Regions from separate parts of the Shewanella sp. N2AIL genome, predicted to be linked through region 1. Evidence: predicted binding sites of a transcription regulator. Region 1 holds the regulator's gene; each other region holds the start of a gene.

Region 1 (5,619 bases):
CAATGAACACGGGCTAGTCAATAGCCGTGTGACGGCGAAACACATGGAACATTATGATTCAACGAATCAAACTTACTTTACTCAACCTGTTTATCTTGTTTATCCAGACCAAGGTAAAGCACAATGGCAACTCAGAGCAGATCAGGGCAAGCTAAACAAGGAAACGGGCAAGGTTGTATTAGAAAACAATGTTATTATTGATGCCATTAGCCCAGAAGAACCGATCCAGACCTTGTCCACCAGTTATCTGGAACTCGATCTCAATACGATGATAATGACCTCTGACCGCACCATTTACGTCACAGGGAAAGATTTTAATATTCAAGGCCAAGGCCTTTATGCCGACCTCAACGCGCAAGAAGTGCAATTGACCAGTCAGGTAGTAGGAACATATGAAGCAAAATAACGTATTACTTGCCAGCCTAATGCTAATAATGAGCATGAGCGCCTTTGCTAAAGTCGACGACCTGAAACAGGAAGTCAAAATCAAGGCTGTGAGCCAAACGGCAGATATCAAGAACAACCAGATCATCTTCTTTGGTCCGGTTGAAGTCACCCAAGGTTCGATTAAAATCCATGCAGATCAACTGCGTGCATTTTCTGCCGAAGGTGAAAATAGCAAAATTTTAGTGGCCACAGGTAACCCTGCGACGTACAGCCAAGTATTAGACGATGGCCGTCCAGCCTCGGCGAGCGCGAAAGAAATTCGTTACGATATGGCGAGCCGCACCCTGACACTGAAAGGCCAAGCTTCGTTAGATCAAGCAGGTAGCCAAGTGACGGGTAATGTGATCCGCTATAACATCATCCAGCAAAAATTGATTGCAGAAAGCACAGGTAGTGGTGACGATCGCGTGATCACTATTATTCAGCCAGAAAGCTATCAAGATGATGCCAAACCAGACGCGCCAGCGGATAAACCTGTGAAAAAGCAGGACTCTAAATGACCCAAATCACCCTAAGAGCACAAAATCTGGCGAAGAGTTATAAGAGTCGCCAAGTGGTTAAAGACGTCAGTCTGACGGTAAAAACCGGTCAGGTCGTTGGCCTACTCGGCCCAAACGGTGCGGGTAAAACCACCACCTTTTACATGGTCGTCGGTCTGGTTAAAAGCGATAAAGGCCACATCTTTATCGACGATGATGATTTAACCGCAGATCCTATGCACCTGCGCGCCCGCAAAGGCATAGGTTACTTGCCGCAGGAAGCCAGTATCTTCCGTAAGCTGACCGTCCATGACAACATCATGGCCGTACTGCAAACGCGCAAAGAATTGAAGAAAGAGCAAAGGGAAGAACAACTCGAGCATCTGCTCGAAGAATTCCACATCACCCACATCCGTGACAGCCAAGGCATGTCATTGTCGGGGGGCGAACGTCGCCGTGTCGAAATTGCACGGGCGTTAGCAGCAAATCCTAAGTTCATTTTGCTCGATGAACCCTTTGCGGGTGTCGATCCTATTTCAGTTATCGACATCAAAAAGATTATCGAACAGCTCAAAAGTCGTGGCCTTGGCGTGTTGATCACAGACCACAATGTCCGCGAGACATTAGATGTGTGTGAACATGCCTATATTGTGAGTCACGGAAACCTGATTGCCGAAGGAACACCTGCAGAGATCTTAGACAATCAGCAAGTTAGGGCTGTGTACTTAGGTGAACAATTCAGGCTATAGTTAATCAAGCGGAGCCAATGAAGGCAATTTGTGCCAGCATTGGGCTCCACTCAAGATGATAACAAGCGACCTCATCCAACAATAATAACGTAGGGATCAGCGGTAACATGAAAGCGTCACTCCAGCTCAAACTGGGTCAACAGTTAACCATGACGCCACAATTACAACAGGCCATTCGTCTGTTGCAACTGTCGTCATTAGAACTGCAGCAAGAGATCCAGCAAGCCTTAGATTCTAATCCCCTTCTCGAGCTGGAAGAGGATCAATTCGACGCCACTAAAGACCCTGTAAACCAAACGCTTTCCGATACGGATTTCAGTGAATCGAGCACTCTGCCGCCAGAGAAAGACAGCTCCACCATAGACACGGCAGAGTCCTTAACCAAAGAATCCATGCCCGACGAACTCCCCATGGACACCACCTGGGATGAAGTGTTCACCGCCTCCCCTAATTCTGGCCCCGGTGGCAGTCGTGAAGATGATATGCCCTTCCAAGGTGAGACCAGTGAAGGCTTGTATGAGCACTTAGAATGGCAAAAAAACCTCACGCCGTTTTCTGAAACCGATTTAGCCATTGCTACCGCCATTATTGATGCCATCGACGATCAGGGCTATCTCACCCAAAGCACTGATGAAATCCTCGAAGCTATGGGTAATCCTGAGGTCGAACTCGACGAAGTCGAAGCCGTACTCAAGCGCATTCAACATTTTGATCCCATTGGTGTGGCCGCCCGCGATTTAAGCGAGTGCCTGCTGATCCAACTGTCGCATTTCGCCGCTGACACTCCCCATCTAGAAAATGCCCGCATGTTGATCAAAGATCATTTAGATCTGATCGCCGCCCGCGATTTTAGATTGTTGATGCGTAAGACTAAATTAAAAGAGGATGAATTAAGGGACGGCATCGCGCTTATCCAAACCCTCAATCCCCGCCCAGGTTTATTGATTACGCCCAACGATGACGAATACGTCATCCCAGATGTGTCTGTGTCGAAGAAGAATGGCCGCTGGGTGGTTGAACTTAACCCAGACTGCATGCCAAAAATCAATGTAAATCAACATTATGCATCGATGGCGCGCAGTACTAAAAACCAAGCCGATAGCCAGTTTATTCGTGGCCATCTGCAAGAGGCTAAATGGTTTATCAAAAGCCTAGAAAGCCGTAACGACACTTTACTTAAAGTTGCGAATTGCATAGTGCAATATCAGCAAGGTTTCTTCGAATACGGTGAAGAAGCCATGAAACCTATGGTGCTTAACGATATTGCCGAAGCGGTAGAAATGCATGAGTCGACCATCTCACGGGTGACGACACAGAAATACATGCATACCCCTAAGGGACTTTTTGAACTAAAATACTTCTTCTCTAGCCACGTCGGTACTGACGATGGTGGGGAGTGCTCATCCACAGCAATCAGAGCCTTCATTAAGAAACTGGTTGCAGCGGAAAACCAGAAAAAACCATTGAGCGACAGTAAGATGGCACAACTTCTGGCAGAACAAGGGATCAACGTAGCCCGCAGAACCATTGCGAAGTACCGAGAGGCTATGCTCATTCCGCCTTCTAATCAGCGTAAAAGTTTATAACCTACAGTGGATATCGGAGGACGTTTCTATGCAAATAAACCTGAGTGGACACCATGTCGAAATTACCGAATCGTTACGCGCATATGTAGAAGAAAAGTTTTCAAAACTTGAACGCCATTTCGAACAGATCAATAATGTGCACGTTGTGCTCAATGTCGAGAAAATGCAACAGATTGCCGAAGCGAGAATAAATCTTATCGGTGGTGAAGTTTTTGCTACTTCAGAGCATGCTGACATGTATGCCGCTATAGACGCCCTGATTGACAAGCTTGATCGTCAGGTTATTAAACACAAAGAGAAGTTAACAAAACACTAATAATGGAACTTTGTACCATACTGCGGCCGGAGTGCACTACCTGCGCCACTCCGGGCAGCAAGAAAAAGGTACTGGAACTCATCAGCGACTTAGTCGCTGCCCAGTACCCGACCCTCTCATCTCAAGAGATATTCGAAAGCCTAGTGGCGCGCGAAAAGATGGGGAGCACAGGTATAGGTAACGGCATCGCCATTCCACATGGTCGACTAGCCGATATAGATCAGCCCATTGCCATACTCATTAAGTGTGAAGAGCCGATAGCATTCGATGCTATCGATAAGCAACCTGTTGATATTTTATTTGCACTACTGGTGCCTGCTGACCAATGTCAGCAACACTTAAGTACCTTGTCTTGCATGGCCGAAAAGCTGAGCGACAAGCAAATATTAAAGCAATTACGCAAGACGCATGATGAAACGGAACTCTATCAGGTAATCACTGGATGAAACTGGTCATAGTGTCGGGCCGCTCAGGCTCAGGCAAATCTGTCGCCCTAAGGGTACTCGAAGATCTCGGCTATTATTGTGTCGATAACCTTCCCTTGCCCTTAATCGGCACTTTGCTTGAGCAACTCAAAGGCAGTAACGATCTCGTCGCCATCAGTGTCGACGTGCGTAATATGCCTGAGCAGGATAAAGTCTTAGTGAAGCAACTCGCGAGCCTGCCTCCTGATACTGAGTTAACCAGCTTCTTCCTTAACTCCAGCGATAAAATTCTGCTCAAGCGTTACAGCGAAACCCGCCGTTTGCATCCTTTGTCGAAGAGCCAAGTCTCTTTGCAAGAAGCGATAAAGCTGGAAGGGAAGCTGCTCGAGCCTATGTCAAAACTGGTCGATCACTACATAGATACGTCGAATCTGAATATCTATGATTTAAGCGATCAAGTGAGACAAATTCTGCTCGGCAGCGTCGATAAAGAGTTAGTGATTAACTTCGAGTCCTTTGGCTTTAAGCACGGTATGCCAACCGAAGCCGACTTTATGTTCGATGTGCGCTTCCTGCCTAACCCACACTGGGAACTGGCGCTGCGTCCATTGACTGGCTTAGATGAACCCGTGGCTGAGTTCTTAAATCGTCAACCACTCGTGAATAAGTTCATCTGGCAAATCGAAAATTTACTGGAAACTTGGCTGCCGCATCTCGAACGCAACAATCGCAGTTATTTAACTGTGGCGATTGGCTGCACCGGTGGACAACACAGATCGGTTTACGTCGCAGAGCAATTGGCTAAACGCTTTAGTAACGGTAAACATAAAGTTTATGCCCGCCATCGAGAGCTGAATAATGCCAAAGCTTGAACGTCAGATCACCATCTGTAACAAACTGGGATTACATGCCCGTGCCGCCACTAAGTTGGTGGTACTGGCATCCGAGTTTGATGCGACCATCACCTTAATACAAGGCGATAAACAGGCATCCGCAGCCAGCGTGCTCGGCTTATTGATGCTTGAGACTGGCATGGGTAAAACCATTAAACTTATCGCCGAAGGCCCAGATGCTGAACCCGCTTTGGATGCCATTTGTGCCTTAATCGACGCTAAGTTTGACGAAGCCTGTTAGTTTGATTTCATACTCAGCGTTCCACACAGGCACTCAGATTAGTACACCTCACATTTAGCACTGCTGATTTGTGCAGTTCACATCTCGTTTCAAAAGCTTGGCGACACATTTGTCGCTCGACGACACGAACCATAGGCGATTACACTAGCGAGCATTACCGCTGACTCACCTTAGTCTTAGCCGCCTTAATCTATGCGTAAAACGCATGATCTATGCCAGAGCTCTCTATCTGTGACTGAAGCATAACTATCGCGAAGTCACCGCTAAGTCTCAGCCCTGCGCCAAGCAGCGCACTCTCGAACCAATTTGCCGCACAGTGGCGGACAACTATGGAGGACAAATGCCCGTAGATAACTCAGAAAACGATCACACCGGACATAGTCTCGACCAGTTAAATCAAGCGCTTAGCAGTGGCATGTTTGTGCACGTGCGTAACATGCTGCAAAAAATGGCCGCCTCCGATATCGCGCTGATCTTAGAATC
Region 2 (5,619 bases), on a different contig from region 1:
ATATCTAATCAGTTCAGAGCCTCACAGGCATCACAATCCAAGGCGCATTGACGCAGAAATGGTTATTCCCTTTTAAGCCAATGCAACACCGGAGTCGGATGCCTGTGAGGCTCCCGAAGGGCGGCTAATGTTAACGGCATGGCAACGCGCTTTATACTGCGTTCAAGGCTTTCGACAGAGCACCACTATGCCTTCAAGCCTTCGCCTTGTCTAAAGCGCGTTGAACTCCCGCTGAATGAACAGATATTTAATTCGATTGGTATAAAGCAGATTTTATGAGTATTTACAGCAGAAAGTTGACCCCAACTTCTCAAATACTCGGCACCGAAAATGGATGTTAATCTAAAGAAGAGGGGAGAGATAGGCTAAATGTGCCTAAGCATCATTCGAAAATGGTTAAATATGGCATACTCATCATTAAGTATGAGCATGCCAACAAGATGAATCATCGCGTTAAACAATTGACGTAAAAGTATTGGTGTAAAACTATCGGCGGCAAATCATCAGCGTTAGACTTTCTGCGTGAAAATTATCCGCGAGTGCCTAGCTTGTACTGACCACTCTGTTCGAACATCACAGCTTGTTTCTGTTTTGGTGAGATCAAAATTGGACCGTCGTCGAAGAAGAGAAAACACTTCCAATTACGGACGAACACATCCCAACGAGTTTCAATAATCTGATATTTTTCATAGCAAAAATAGACGGTTGTCTCATCGGGCCATTGAATGAACTCGGCTAACATGGCGGGTAAACTGCTCTCTTCACTATCCCAAGCACTCTGCCAATGATCTGTTTCCACCCAAGCATCAGCCTTCGCCGCCCAGTCTCCCTTAGTAAATTGCTCCGCACGACTACTCTTGTTACTGATCCATTGATTCCAGATTTCCATCGCACTTTTATCTGTTAACGGCAGGATATGCGCCTTGTCTTCGTCAGTGACAGGCAAGTCTTTGTTGTTGAAAATCCACTTACGGCGGTATTGTTCTAGCGGGATATAAGTGTTGGCCAAGCAAGCTCTCCTAGGTTGAGCCCTGAAGGCTCATCAAACATCAATGTGTCGGATTATACTGACTTAGCCAAGTTTAGGGAAATGGCGCAATGTGGCTATATCCTAGTATTGGATTTTATAGTAACGATTAAGAGAGCTGTTTTTTAAGGGGGATAGACAGAGGAAGCTGTAAATTGTGTTTCTGGAAATCATGCTTATCAGAAAACTCTTCAAGTGAAGTTGAAATCACATAAGCACTATCTGGTCTCTCCACAGGGACTCGAACCCCGATCGGCCGCTTAGGAGGCGGCTGCTCTATCCTGTTGAGCTATAGAGAGACGACAGTGATTATACTGGTTTTATCTCTGATTAAAAGGCTTATGATTTAGTTGCTTAAATCTTAAGCGCTATGTCGTTTATCTGCACATTGTAAGCTGCATTTTGGTCTAAAAGTACTGCTGTAGAGCTTTCTTCACTCACTTGTTCGATTTTTACCGTGGCTCGGCTTTTGGTTGCGACGGCGCGCATTTCATTGAGTCGATCGGGTAGGTTTTGCTGTAATACGACTTGGAATTTATCCCCGACACGAATGCCATGTTTACGGCCGAGATTTAAAATGATCCTGTCCGCTTGGCGGCTCACGACTTGGCCGAGTAAGGGTCTGCAATTGAGTGTGCTGTCCAAATCGTGGGTAGCCTGTTGCATTAATTTAGTAATATTTTTGCCATAGGATGATCGCCAGAATCTGTCCGTATTCGGGGCAATAATGGCTTGTTCTTCAAATTCCCATGGCGCCGATGTGCTGTAGCTTTTACTCCAAACTTCTTCGCCACTGATCCCATGATAGAGGCTAAGTTTGAACTGGAATTGCCTGAGTGGAGCTTCATCCCAAAATCCTAGGAAGGTTGCCTGCACTGGCTCCATTGAGATATCCATAATTTGTGGTTGGAGGATATATTGGCTGTCGGTAATTTCACTGAGCCAGCTTGGGAGTCGATAACCGCGAATATCCACTAGATCTTGTTTAATATCGAGCAGCTCTTTAGCGTGAGTGTGGCTAAAACCTGTGGAAGAGTAATCTTCTATAACACTGCCTAGTTTTTCGGAAATAACTTCTTCAAAACCGGAAAGCTGCCCATATCTGAGCTGAGTACGATCTTTGATTTGTGCTTGAGGAATTAAAATCGCGGCCTTTAATTGTCCATTTGGACACTGCTGCGTAGGATCATCATTTAGATCGAGTCGTAAGGACACATAAATTTTGTTTCCCTGGATTCGTTCGCTAACGAGTTGGATGCTGATAGCTTGGGCGTTGCGATTTATCGCAAAATTATTTTGTGTAAGGTTTCCGTTAGAGGTTTGTTGTTCACTGGATATTTGAATGCCCGTGCTTAATGTAGCATAGCTAACGGCTTGATTAATCGCTTCTTCCCTTGCTTGAGCCGTATTACCATTGATGATAGTCGCTTCACCACTGGCTTCTATCCATTCGGCCCGAGTAGGCAAAGACAGCAGTGCAAGGCTCAAAATGATGAGCGAAGCTGAACGTGGTATGTGCATCAATACAATCCTTATCGCTAAGCTATTGGCGAGCTTGCTAATCGAGCCAGTTTCCTGACACTTAATCTAATATACCGACAAAGCAAATTTCATGCCTGAGTAACGAGAGTTTTCGATAAAGTTTCCATTGGCGCAGTCGATATACAGCGTATGAGCATAATATTGTCGGGCTGGAGCAATTTTGGTCCGAAGATTGCTGGCTTTTGTTACTCACAAAAATGAGACGCATAGAGTGTGAGTGATTTAATTGCCAGTACACCCATAGATGAGGTAAATCCAATGCTAAAGCGTGTGATAATTCCCTTAACATTACTGATGTTAGGTGGATGTGTGGCTAAATCGGTTACACCGCCAAAGCCGAGTTTAGTGGATGGCAATGGGTTGCCGCCAACGGCAGTGATCAACCATTTAGCACAGCGAATTGTGACAGAGCTCGTTAAGCAAAATGATGCTCTGCGTTCTGATCAACCAATTGTCGTCGCAACCCCAGTATTAGTGGGTGACATGAATGGCACAAATGCGTTGGCGCAGCAGTTACAGCAAGGATTAATGACGTCGCTCCATAGCTTTCAGTTTAATGTAGTGGATTTAAATTTAGCTGATGGCTTGAGAGTGACGGCTAATGGGGATTTTATTTTGACGCGAGATTGGCAACAATTGTCGAAAAATCTTCCCGTTGAGCATCTTGTTGTATCGACTATGAGCCCAGTTACCAATGGTATGTCGATCAATACTCGGATTGTGAACATAAGTAACAATCGTGTGGTATCGGCCTCTCAAACTTTTGTGACTCAAAAAGAGTTGGCAAACTACATGCAGCCTTCGGAGCAAATTGTGTCACAAAATGGCATCTTATATCGTCAGGCGAGTCCAGGCATGAATGAAGTGCGTGTTTTAGGAGATGGAAAATGAAACGCTACCTTTTAGTTATTGCGGCGCTAATGCTAACTGGCTGCGCTGCTAAAGATAGATATGTGCAATGGGAAGATGTGCCGCCGCCGAGTTTTCCTAAGTTAACGGCCATAGGATATGCGCCCTTAGCGACTCAACCGGCTAAAGAGCAATCACAAAGAGTGTTGATGGCCATGCAAGCATCAAAAATTGTGGCCTATCGTGAATTAGCAGAACAAGTTTATGGGCAGAAAATAACGGCAAACAGCAGTGTCAGTGATTGGATGTTGACGGACGATAATGTTAAAGCGTCGGTTTCTGGCGTGATCCGTGGGGCGCGGGTCGTTAAGAGTTATCCGGCTGGCGATCATTATGTCACTGAGTTAGAACTGGATTTTTCACAGGTATGGGCGCTGTATCAGCAACAGAGTCGTCCACAGCGAGTGAAAGAAGTCACGTATTTCTAGTCATTTCTACATGACTCTATTGAGCCGCGTACTATGCGAGTAGTTATGCGGCTTTTCTTTTTCTGCACAAGTATCAAAGTCTAATCTTTAATCAGAGCAGAGCTTAGAAGCGGGAAATACAGAGTGGGAATTGATGCGCCTGTTAGGCCTTTAAATCATTACCTAAACTTGAGATAGTTGAGGTCTTGCCTTTATCGTTATACGTAAGGCTGGAGGCGTTTCTGCTGGCTTGTAAAGCTTGAGCGAAGCGATTGAGACTGGCTAAATTCATCTCAATTAAACTGGCATTTTGATCGTTCAGTTCTTTGCATTCAGTTAAGGCGTCTTTGACAACGGCCATTTTATGCACGAGTTCGGTTTGCTGAGTGAGTTGAGACTTATCAGTGTGGTTTGCCAGAATATCGTCATTAGTCTTGAGTTCTTTCAGACATTGTGATTTTTCGTTAGCAAGAGAAATCAGTAAATCGGCGTTTTGGTCAACCAAAGCGCCTTTTTCCTTGAGTATGATTTGCTTAAGAACAGCCAAATGGGCGTGTTGTAGATCTACCAGTTTAGCTATTTCAGTCATAGTTACTCTTTATTCAAGTCATTAAGTTCGGCTTCAAAACTTGCAATATTGGCAGCCAACTTTTCAGGGTCAATTTTATAGCGGCCTTCGGCGATAGCCTGTTTAATTTCGGCCACTTTCTTTTGATCAACTTCAGGAAGGCTCGCCATTTTAGTCTGAGCTCCTTGAAGTTGTTGCGCTTGCGCTGTAATCACCACTGAGTCGCTTCTTTGTGGTGTTGTCGATTTTGTGGCAACTTGAGCAGATTGATCGCTGCTAGTTTTAGTTGCACCTGAACGAACTTGTGTGGTCGTTGCAGTGTTGAGTTTGCTAATATCAATTGCCATTTTCGGCTCCAGCGTCGTGTGTACGGGATTTCTTAACTGGGGTATCGGCAGCTTATAAAAAAGCTTTAGATTATTTTACATTCTTACTTCAACTTCGCCAATGCCCGTGACTATAGCATCTAGTTCTTTGTTTGAACTGCTATTTTTGACTCTGATCCGATCGCCTTTATTGCCATCTTGTAGGGCTTCGCCCGCAGTTTTAAGTTCGAATGAGTTAGAACGAACATAAATAGATACCGAGTCGTTTTTACACACGAAGCATAAGTTATTGCTCAATATAGGATAATCCTTCGAGACGCGTCGTTTTACTCGTACACCTGCTAATTTACTTGGGTCATCAAACTCAGCGCCTCGTAAACTATTTTGCTCAATGTAACGGATTTCAACTTGGCTAGGGGAGATGAGTTCGCCAGGTGCTAAGGTTTCAGTTGTGACAACAACGGGGAATAAAATATCCACTCTAACCGAGATATAAATTTGCCAAGGGTAAGCGAGCTCTTGCGTATCGCAGCTGACTTTTAGGGTGTTATTACGGCTAATTTCCCTGTCACTAGCCAATTCAACCTTAATCGGCGACGAACATTGTGACGGCAGCATTCTTGCGTCAACTATTTGCGGCGAAATATCGACTTTGGCATTAGCGGGCACGGATATCTTTTCTGAAATAAGCGCTTTAGCTAATTCTGAGATGGCCGATACGGTGGGAACAATAGGCTCTGCACTCGCAAAAGCGGGCATGAAGAGGGCGAAAACACTAAAAAAACAGACTAAATTTACTTTCATAATGAAGAGACTAGCTTGTAACGCCAGAATGCACCT
Region 3 (5,619 bases), on a different contig from region 1:
TGCAAACCAGTCTCGGTTTTGCCTCTATGGTGGATCCCGGTTCTGGTCAGCAAACTCCGGTTATTGGTAACTTTTTCCTATTGTTGGCGACATTGATCTTCTTAGCTGTAGATGGCCATCTGTTGATGATCCGTATGCTGGTGGCGAGCTTTGATACCCTACCCATTTCAAATCAAGGATTAACACTCACTAGCTACCGTGCTCTAGCAGATTGGGGTTCGTATATGTTTGGTGCGGCATTAACTATGTCGATATCCGCGATTATCGCCCTGTTGTTAGTCAATTTGTCCTTCGGGGTGATGACCCGCGCCGCGCCGCAGTTAAACATTTTCTCTATAGGTTTTCCGATCACTATGATTGGCGGGCTGTTTATTCTTTGGTTAACCTTAACACCTGTTATGGAGCATTTTGATGAAGTGTGGGCCGCGGCTCAAGTGCTGCTTTGCGATATGTTAGCGCTTCAATGTAACGCAGATGGCTTGATATGACGGTATTAGGAGCAGCCCATGGCTGAAGAATCAAGCGGTGAACGCAGTGAGGAACCCACAGGGAGGCGTCTAGAACAGGCGCGGGAAAAAGGGCAGATTGCGCGTTCTAAAGAACTCGGTACAGCAGCGGTATTAATTTCGGCAGCATGTGGTTTTTATATGCTAGGTCCTAGTCTAGCCACGAGTTTAACTCGGGTGTTTGAGACTGTTTTTACCATGGACAGGGCACAAATTTTTGATACCGAAGAAATGTTTAATGTCTGGGGCGTTGTCGCGAGCGAAATCGCCTGGCCTATGGCAAAAATTATGCTGTTGATCGTCGTTGTTGCTTTTATCGGCAACATTGCCTTAGGTGGAATGAATTTTTCGACCCAAGCTATGATGCCTAAGGCCAGTAAAATGAGCCCTGCAGCAGGTCTAAAGCGCATGTTTGGCGTGCAAGCAGTAGTTGAGCTGACAAAGGGGATTGCCAAGTTTTCTGTGGTGGCATTTTCTGCATATTTGCTACTGAGCTTTTATTTTAATGAAATTCTGTTGTTGTCTAGCGACCATCTTCCTGGGAATGTTTACCATGCATTAGATTTGCTCGTGTGGATGTTTATCCTGTTATGTTCCTCTATTTTGTTAATTGTCGTCATCGATGTGCCATTTCAACTTTGGAATCACAACAAACAACTTAAGATGACCAAACAAGAAGTTAAAGATGAGTATAAAGATACTGAAGGGAAGCCTGAAGTCAAAGGGCGAGTACGGCAGATGCAACGCGAGTTGGCTCAGCGTCGAATGATGGCCGAAGTACCCAATGCCGATGTCATCGTCGTTAACCCTGAGCATTTTGCGGTAGCGATTAAATATGACGTGCAGCGTTCAGTCGCGCCTTTTGTTGTTGCCAAAGGTGTCGATGATGTCGCATTTAAAATTCGTGAGATAGCAAGGGCCCATAACGTGACAATCGTCTCAGCCCCGCCATTAGCAAGAGCTATATACCATACGACTAAGTTAGATCAACAAATTCCTGAAGGATTGTTTACCGCAGTGGCGCAGATTTTGGCATATGTATTCCAGTTGCGCCAGTACCAAAAAGGCCGAGGTCGCAAGCCTATTCCAATCCCACTTAATCAACCCATTCCCGATGAGTTAAAATATTAAGATCTAAGCTAAAAATTCTTTGAAGTCGTGATATTATTGTGCGCCAATACGCTATTGGCGTACTTTTTGCTTTCATGCTGTCATACGTCAAAGTTTAGGTAAATATGAATGGATGTTAGAGCGACCTTAGGTCAAGTAAAACAAATGCGCTTGAGCACGTTTAAAGGTATAGGCACTCCTATACTCGTACTCGCAGCATTGGCCATGATAGTTTTACCTATCCCTCCATTCTTACTAGACATACTTTTTTCATTCAACATAGCCTTAGCGCTCATCGTATTATTAGTCGCAATTTATACTGATAGACCGTTGGATTTTGCCGCTTTCCCAAGTGTTCTACTAGTGGCGACGTTATTACGCCTTGCGCTAAACGTCGCTTCTACTCGTGTAGTGTTACTCGAGGGGCATAATGGTGGTGATGCGGCTGGTAAGGTAATTGAAGCCTTCGGTTCTGTGGTGATTGGCGGTAACTATGCCGTTGGTTTAGTTGTCTTTATCATTTTGATTATCATCAACTTTGCGGTGGTTACTAAAGGTGCCGGTCGTATCGCAGAAGTGAGCGCCCGCTTTACCTTGGACGCTATGCCTGGTAAGCAAATGGCTATTGATGCCGACTTAAATGCCGGAACTTTGAATCAAGATCAAGCAAGATTACGTCGCGCCGAAGTGACCCGTGAAGCTGATTTTTATGGCGCGATGGATGGTGCTTCAAAATTCGTAAAAGGTGATGCAATTGCGGGTATCATGATTTTAGTGATTAACATCTTAGGTGGTTTCATCATAGGTATTGTTCAACATGGCTTAAGTTTCTCTGAAGCGGTTGAAATTTATACCTTGCTGACCATTGGTGATGGTCTGGTGGCGCAGATCCCAGGTTTGTTGTTGTCAATCGCTGCTGCCTTGATGGTAACCCGTCAAAATGAATCGGGCGATATGGGCCAAATGATGATGAGTCAGATGTTTGACAGTCATAAATCATTGGGTATCGCCGCCGGAGTGTTATTTGTCATGGGTATTGTCCCTGGCATGCCGCATATGGCGTTCTTAAGCTTCGCCTTTATTACTGCGGGTGCTGCCTATTTTGTCTATAAGCGCAATGAGACGAAACGTATTAAAGCCCTAGAACAAGTCAAATCTGGTCCGATTGAGAGACAAGATAAAGAGCCTAAAGAACTGGGCTGGGACGATGTGCATCATGTTGATACTATTGGCCTTGAGGTTGGCTATCGCTTAATTCCACTGGTCGATAAGGGCCAAGGTGGCGAGTTATTAAGCCGTATCAAAGGCGTCCGTAAGAAGTTATCGCAAGAGTTGGGCTTCTTAGTGCCTGCGGTGCATATTCGCGATAACTTAGATTTGTCACCTAATGCCTACCGCATTTCTCTAATGGGCGTTGTTGTTGGTGAGGCGGATATTCGTCACGACTGCGAATTGGCGATTAATCCTGGCCAAGTCTATGGCAAGCTCGATGGTATCGAAACGCGCGATCCAGCTTTTGGTCTTGAAGCAGTATGGATTGCCCCTGAATTACGTGAGCATGCCCAAACATTAGGGTATACGGTTGTCGATGCCGCTACGGTTGTGGCAACCCATATTAGTCAATTGCTGACCAATAATGCTGCTAAGTTGTTAGGATACGAAGAAGTGCAACAACTGATGGATATGCTTGCGAAACATTCGCCTAAGCTGGTGGATGGCTTTATTCCTGATGTCATGCCGTTAGGGCATGTCGTAAAAGTGATGCAGAACCTATTAAATGAAGGGGTTTCAGTCAGAGACTTGCGTACTATAGTGCAAACTTTGTTAGAATACGGCACTAAGAGTAATGACACTGAAGTCTTGACTGCTGCAGTCCGTATCGCGTTGAAACGTATGATCGTTCAGGAAATCTCAGGCCCAGAGCTCGAAATCCCTGTCATAACTTTGGCGCCAGAGTTGGAACAGATGTTGCATCAGTCAATGCAAGCAACCGGTGGTGATGGTCCTAACATTGAACCCGGTCTTGCAGAACGCATGCAGCAGTCCCTTGCCGATGCGGCTCAGAAGCAAGAAATGGTCGGACAACCCGCCATATTGTTGACGTCAGGTATGTTACGCGCGACGCTGTCACGCTTTGTTAAACATACTATTCCTAATCTCAGAGTCATTTCATATCAAGAAATACCTGATGAGAAGCAAATACGTATCGTATCTGCAGTCGGCCAGTAGAGGACGCATAAGTGAAGATTAAACGATTTTTTGCCAAAGACATGCGCGCCGCACTGGCCCAAGTGAAAGAAACACTCGGCTCAGATGCCGTCATTATGTCAAATAAGAAAGTGAATGGGGGCATCGAAATTGTCGCCGCCGTTGACTATGACGAACCTAAAGCGAAAACCGCAGCTACTGCGCCAGCGCCAACCTTTATGGACGTGAGTGACGACCTTGTGTCCTTGGGTGCTAAGCAGCCAGTACGAGTAGAAACCCGTGCTAAGCCAGCGGCACCTGCTGACTCATTACAAGCCTTGCTAGAGAAGCAACAAAGCCGTTTGAATCAACAAATGTCGCATCAGCAAGTTGATGCCGCGTTACCCGCATGGGCACAGGGGTTACAAGCGCCGGCAGCGGCAAAAGTGGAGCGTCGCGAAGCGCCTGCTACGTTTGATAAGAAGCCACAAACATCACAGAAACAAAGCGCTGATATTGAGGCAATGCGTGATGAGTTAGCCTCATTGCGTAATTTATTGACACACCAAGTGTCCTCTTTGATGACAGAACATAAGAAACGCATCGACCCCGTTGGTGCTATGCTCGAAGCCAAGTTACTCGAGGCTGAATTTTCCCCTGCGGTTGCGAATAAATTAGCGGCGCTGAGCCAACATTATACGCCTGCAGAATTAGTCAGAGCCTTACCTCAAAGTTTAGCTAATATGCTTGATAATCAAGGTGATGACATTGTTAAACAGGGCGGCGTAGTGGCATTGGTGGGGCCAACTGGTGTGGGTAAAACCACGTCGTTAGCGAAACTAGCAGCCCGTTTTGCTGCCCATCACGGTGCTGAGCATGTGGCTTTGATAACGACAGATCATTATCGCATCGGAGCCTATGAGCAATTAGCAACTTATGGCAAAATAATGGGCTGCCCAGTAAAGCAAGCTCATGATCTGAATGAATTAGAGCAAATTCTCTATCAGTTTAGGAATCGCAAGCTAGTATTGATAGATACGGCTGGCATGGGACAACGAGATATGCGTCTTTACCAGCAACTTGATAATTTAACTGCAAATAGCAGGATACCTATCCGCAGTTATCTGGTACTGTCTGCGACAGGACAGCGCCGTGTGCTGCAAGATGCAGTCAATCATTTTAAACGCATTCCCCTATCTGGTGTCGTTCTCACAAAACTCGATGAATCTGTGTCGTTAGCAGGGGCATTAAGTGTGTTGATCCAAAACGGATTACCATTAAGTTATGTTACTGATGGACAAAGAGTTCCTGAAGATATGAAAGTTGCGGATACCTTAGATTTAGCCCAGCAGGCACTCGCAGCGTTAGATAGTACTGAACAACAATCATTACAAGACACAGCGTGGTCAGATAATATGGCCTGTGCATTTGAGTAGATTTATGACCCTGGATCAAGCAAGTGGTTTACGTATGATGAATCAACCCTATAACGAAAAAGTGAAAGTAATCGCGGTCACAGGTGGTAAAGGTGGCGTTGGTAAAACCAGCGTTTCCATTAATACAGCTGTGGCATTAGCCGAAAAAGGCAAGCGTGTCTTGGTACTTGATGCTGACCTTGGCTTAGCAAACGTCGATGTCATGCTGGGTATTCGTGCCGAGCGTAACCTCTCCCATGTCCTCTCTGGTGATGCAGAGCTTGACGATATTATCGTTCGTGGCCCTAAAGGGATTGGCATAGTACCAGCCACTTCAGGAACACAAGGGATGGTGGAATTAAGTCCAGCGCAACATGCCGGGTTAATTCGCGCATTTAGTG

The links. Region 1 encodes sigma-54, which starts transcription at its own class of promoters, with help from an activator protein. Its sites were predicted from a motif close to GTTGGCACGNNNNTNGNNT; they were not measured.
Region 2: MO387_RS03760 (flagellar assembly protein FlgT) is a predicted target of sigma-54. The motif match lies at 2,629-2,647, and genes of this name have one in related genera.
Region 3: flhA (flagellar biosynthesis protein FlhA) is a predicted target of sigma-54. The motif match lies at 1,691-1,709, and genes of this name have one in related genera.

What each region holds. Positions count from the first base shown of each region.
Region 1 covers NZ_JALBYT010000011.1:86,068-91,686, reverse strand. The annotation lists gene lptC (LPS export ABC transporter periplasmic protein LptC) at 1-406, shown strand, start outside; gene lptA (lipopolysaccharide transport periplasmic protein LptA) at 393-947, shown strand; gene lptB (LPS export ABC transporter ATP-binding protein) at 944-1,675, shown strand; gene MO387_RS08780 (RNA polymerase factor sigma-54) at 1,783-3,261, shown strand; gene hpf (ribosome hibernation promoting factor) at 3,290-3,577, shown strand; gene ptsN (PTS IIA-like nitrogen regulatory protein PtsN) at 3,580-4,023, shown strand; gene rapZ (RNase adapter RapZ) at 4,020-4,874, shown strand; gene MO387_RS08760 (HPr family phosphocarrier protein) at 4,861-5,136, shown strand; gene mgtE (magnesium transporter) at 5,477-5,619, shown strand, end outside.
Region 2 covers NZ_JALBYT010000003.1:144,270-149,888, reverse strand. The annotation lists gene MO387_RS03770 (DUF2947 domain-containing protein) at 530-1,009, opposite strand; tRNA gene MO387_RS03765 (tRNA-Arg) at 1,251-1,326, opposite strand; gene MO387_RS03760 (flagellar assembly protein FlgT) at 1,382-2,548, opposite strand; gene MO387_RS03755 (FlgO family outer membrane protein) at 2,828-3,460, shown strand; gene MO387_RS03750 (LPP20 family lipoprotein) at 3,457-3,906, shown strand; gene MO387_RS03745 (flagellar protein FlgN) at 4,049-4,474, opposite strand; gene flgM (flagellar biosynthesis anti-sigma factor FlgM) at 4,477-4,800, opposite strand; gene flgA (flagellar basal body P-ring formation chaperone FlgA) at 4,876-5,583, opposite strand.
Region 3 covers NZ_JALBYT010000003.1:105,721-111,339, reverse strand. The annotation lists gene fliR (flagellar biosynthetic protein FliR) at 1-488, shown strand, start outside; gene flhB (flagellar biosynthesis protein FlhB) at 507-1,637, shown strand; gene flhA (flagellar biosynthesis protein FlhA) at 1,746-3,845, shown strand; gene flhF (flagellar biosynthesis protein FlhF) at 3,857-5,239, shown strand; gene MO387_RS03540 (MinD/ParA family protein) at 5,244-5,619, shown strand, end outside.